2 regions of the Paenibacillus sp. FSL L8-0435 genome follow, and region 1 is predicted to be linked to the other one. Evidence: predicted binding sites of a transcription regulator. Region 1 holds the regulator's gene; the other holds the start of a gene.

Region 1 (2,413 bases):
TGGTCCACTGATTGGAGCAATTGCAGCCGGTAACTGTGCAGTTATCAAGCCTTCTGAATTAACACCAGCCGTATCTCGTCTGACGTATGATCTGATTAAGGAGATCTTCCCTGAGGAGTATATTGCCGTTATGGAAGGTGAAGTTGAGGCAAGCACAGCATTGTTGAAAGAGAAGTTTGATTATATTTTCTTCACAGGCAGCACAGGTGTTGGTCGCATTGTTATGAAGGCAGCTGCGGAGCATTTGACTCCTGTAACTCTTGAGTTGGGTGGTAAGAGTCCTGCTATTGTCCATAGCGATGCAGATCTGAAGCTGGTGGCCCAGCGTATTGTTCGTGGTAAGTTCCTGAATGCAGGCCAAACATGCGTTGCTCCGGATTACTTGCTTGTACATGAACAAGTTCATGATGAATTGATCAATCTGATTGGCGCTGAGATCAAAGATAAATTTGGGGATGATGTGTTACAGAATGCTGATTTCCCGCACATTGTCAACGCGCGTAACTTTGATCGGTTGTCGAAATTCCTCACAGATGGCAAAACGCTGATTGGTGGACGTTCTGTACGTGAGCAGTTGTTCATTGAGCCGACTGTACTTGGCGATGTGAACTGGGAATCAGCTGTCATGCAAGAAGAGATCTTCGGTCCGATTCTTCCTGTATTTACGTACAGTGACCTTGATCCTATGCTGGATGAGATTGTTCGCCGGCCAAAACCATTGGCGCTATATCTTTTCACACAGGATGAGCAACTGCAGGATCAGGTTCTGAATCAAGTATCCTTCGGTGGGGGATGTATTAATGACACACTTTCTCATATGACTTCACATTATCTACCGTTTGGTGGTGTAGGAGAGAGCGGTATGGGCTCATATCACGGACAACAGAGCTTTGATGTGTTCTCGCATCACAAGAGTGTTCTGAAACGCAGTGAATAATTAGCCGCAAAAATAACATAAACATGAAAAAAAGAGGTTGTCCTGTTGATCAGGGCAACCTCTTTCGTATTTCATTACATCTAATTTTGTTACTCAAGTTAAATATTAATGAATATCTCGGAAAAGGCCAATGACTTTACCCAGAATACTAACATGTTTCAAACGTAAAGGTTCGAAGGTCGCATTCTCCGGTTGAAGGCGAATATGATCTTTCTCTTTATAGAACGTTTTCACTGTAGCTTCATCGTCTTCAGTCATTGCAACGACGATATCACCGTTATCAGCAGTTTGCTGTTGACGGACAATAACGTAATCTCCATTAACGATTCCAGCTTCCACCATACTATCTCCCACTACTGAAAGCATAAACACTTTCTGTTCGCCTACATAGTGTGTAGGAAGAGGGAAGTAGTCTTCAATGTTCTCGGTTGCAGTGATTGGAACCCCGGCTGTAACCTTACCAACAACAGGAATACGTGCAACGCTATGAGCAAATTGATGAGAATGCTCAGATTCTTCCTGGCTCAAAAGCTCAATGGCTCTTGGCTTGGTAGGGTCGCGTCGGATCAAACCTTTTTTCTCCAAACGATCCAAATGTCCATGTACTGTTGAGCTGGAAGCAAGTCCAACCGCTTCACCAATTTCCCGTACGGAAGGAGGATACCCCTTCAACCGGACTTCATTTCGTATAAACTCCAGAATAGCCTGCTGCCTGCTGGATATCTTCGACATACCGTATCAACCCCATTTTAGTAACGTTTGGGAAAATTATAACATAGAACCTCCGTTCGTACAAACATAAGTTCTAAATAAAATAGCTTTAAATCAGTGTTTTTTAACTTATAGAACAGAAATTGGCCAAAAGTCAGAGCATAATACTGCAAATGTTTTGAAAAAGTACTTGAAATAAGATATTGCTCCTTCTAAAAAGAAGCGAACAATTGTTCTAAAAATATATTGAACAAAACAAGTGTTCGTGTTATATTGATTTCAACAGATAGGAACAAACGTTTGGAGGCGGGTATTTAATGAGATATTCTACTTATCAAAGCATTTATGAACCAATGAATTCGGAACTGGTGAAGTCTAACATAGGGAACTACAAGAAGGTTTTAGCGCGTTTCAAGATTTCTTCATGGATGTTAAAGGTAGCCATTACCTCTATGATTATATTTATTGGATGCAGCACTGTTTTAACTGTATTTGCCGGCAATGAGAATGATGTTCTGCCTGGAGGAAAGATAGCTGTTTCACAAGGGGAAACATTATGGAGTATTTCTTTGGAACATAAACCGACGAATATGGATACACGTATTTATATAGAAGCAATTAAGAAAGTGAATCAACTTCATACGACTTCCATCCAAGTGGGACAAGTACTAGCTCTACCGCAATTTGCAGAATAAAATGCACATCAATGAGTGTTAACGCGTGTCAGCTTGACAAGCTGCCTTTATAATGGCAAAGTTAATATGA
Region 2 (2,413 bases), 920 kb from region 1:
AGGGCAGAAGACAGGTTACTTCTTCGACCAACGCGAGAATCGTGCAGCCATCGAACCGCTCATGAAGGGTTGGGGCTACAAGAGTGGAATCACACTACAAACGACCGAGCAGGATGGCACACAGCAGATGTTGCCTGTGAATAAAAGCGGTAAGGTAGTTACATTCCCTTATTGGGACGGTGCCACCGTACTGGAGTGTTTCTCACACACGGGAAGCTTTACGTTGAATGCTTGCAAGTATGGAGCCAAGAAAGTGACTTGTCTAGATATTTCGGAACATGCCATTGAGAGTGCACGAACAAATGTGGAGCTGAACGGTTTCACCGACCGGGTCGAATTCGTAGTTGCTGATGCATTCCAGTACTTGCGTGAACAAGTGAAAGGGCTGGATGAACGTACCGCACGTGCACGTGCAGGCGAACAGAAAGTGGATACATCCAAAGCGCTTGCAGCTGGCGGTAAAACATTTGATGTGGTCATCCTTGATCCTCCTGCATTTGCCAAAACGAAATCAGCAGTCAAAGGTGCATGCCGTGGATATAAGGATATCAACCTGCAAGGAATGAAACTGGTCAATGAGGGCGGATATTTGGTAACAGCCAGCTGTTCGTATCACATGCGTCCTGACCTTTTCCTGGATACGATTGCCGATGCAGCCGAAGATGCAGGCAAAGTGCTGCGTCTAATTGACTGGAAGGCAGCAGGTAAGGACCACCCGCAAATTTTGGGCGTGGATGAAGGACATTACCTGAAATTTGCTATTTTCGAAGTGCGCAGTAAAAAGAATTAGAAGAGTCTCGTTTCACTTTTTTTAATTTCTCGTGAGATAAAGTGAAGTTTAAATAAATGATACTTTTGGCAAAAAGTCCACAGTGTGATAGCTGCGGGCTTTTTGCTGTTTGGCTGTGTTAACGGAGATGATCTCCGTTTTTACCGGATAGTGGCAAACGTATGTTCCGAACCAAGTCAGATATGTTATACTGGGAATTAAAATCTTGTACGTGTAGTTTGGAGGATTAGACATGTCCGTTCGTTTTGTTATTGGCCGGGCAGGCAGCGGCAAAAGCTCGCTGATTACCCGGGAAATTACAACCTTGCTTCAACAAGAACCGCAAGGTAAACCTTTGATTTTACTCGTTCCAGAACAGAGTTCCTTTCGAACAGAGCAAGCGTTGGTGTCTTCTGGAGCAATTAAAGGTACGATGCGTGCAGAAGTGCTGGGCTTTCGCCGTCTAGCCTATCGCGTAATGCAGGAAGCAGGCGGTTCTGCTCGTATTCCGATCGGAGCCGAAGGCAAAAAGATGCTGCTCTACAAAGTAATCCAGCGCCGTAAGGAAGAATTGAAGCTGTTTGGTGCATCCGGCAGCCAGCTGGGTTTTATAGGCGAATTAAATGAGTTATATAGTGAATTTAAACGTTATGAAGTTGATCCATCATTGCTGGAAGACGGGCTGTCTGGAGGGAATACCTCATCCACTTCGCCGATTCTGGAGGACAAGTTGCATGACTTGAATCTGATATATCGTGACTATGAACAGGAACTGACCCATTTATATATTGATGATGAAGACACGTTGACTGAGCTGACAGATCGTTTGTCGGAAAGTGCATTGCTGCAGGATGCCCAGATCTGGATTGATGGTTTTCAGGGATTCACACCACAGGAGATGAGTGTGATTGGTCGACTGATGTTGCAGTCCTCTTCCGTGACGATTGCACTGACATTGGATCGTCCTTATGATCACGGCGCACTGCCTGGGGAACTGGAACTGTTCTATCCCACGGCAAGTGCCTATGCGCGCCTGAAAGGGATGGCTGACGAACTGGGTATACTGAGCGATATAACCGTGCTAGATTCGGAGATTCCACCGAGATACAAGGATCGTCCGGGACTTGCTCATCTGGAGGCTGGTTTCGACCGGCGAATTCGTTGGAAAAGTGAAGGCCTTGATTCCGGAATCCGACTGGTTGCAGCGGAGAACCGACGAGCTGAGATGGAGGGGGCACTGCGTGAGATGCGGCGTTTGGCGCAAAACGAAGGTGCGCGTTATCGGGATATGGCGGTACTTGTTCGTCAGTTGGATACCTACGCCGATATAGCTGAACCTCTATTCAGGGATTATGACGTACCCGTCTTTCTGGACCGCAGAAGAAATGAACTTCATCATCCATTATCCGAGTTTATCCGTTCCGCATTGGATATTGTTCGTCGCCACTGGCGTTACGAGGATGTATTTCGCTGTGTCAAAACGGATCTGCTGCTTCCGCGTGATGGTTCCATCACTCGTGAAGATATGGACCAGCTTGAGAATTATGTACTGGCTTGTGGTATTCACGGGTATCGCTGGACCGACGGCAAACCATGGAAGTATGTACCAAGCCTGTCGCTGGAAGACAACGGTCAGGATGGCCG

Evidence for each region. The regulator LexA, encoded in region 1, represses DNA repair genes until DNA is damaged. The targets are predictions, from matches to a motif close to CGAACATATGTTCG.
Region 2: addB (helicase-exonuclease AddAB subunit AddB) is a predicted target of LexA. The motif match lies at 945-958, and genes of this name have one in related genera.

What each region holds. Positions count from the first base shown of each region.
Region 1 covers NZ_CP150185.1:4,045,885-4,048,297, reverse strand. Annotated here, with positions in the region: gene NST33_RS17540 (aldehyde dehydrogenase) at 1-937, shown strand, start outside; gene lexA (transcriptional repressor LexA) at 1,043-1,669, opposite strand; gene NST33_RS17530 (LysM peptidoglycan-binding domain-containing protein) at 1,966-2,343, shown strand.
Region 2 covers NZ_CP150185.1:4,968,402-4,970,814, reverse strand. Annotated here, with positions in the region: gene NST33_RS22130 (class I SAM-dependent rRNA methyltransferase) at 1-790, shown strand, start outside; gene addB (helicase-exonuclease AddAB subunit AddB) at 1,023-2,413, shown strand, end outside.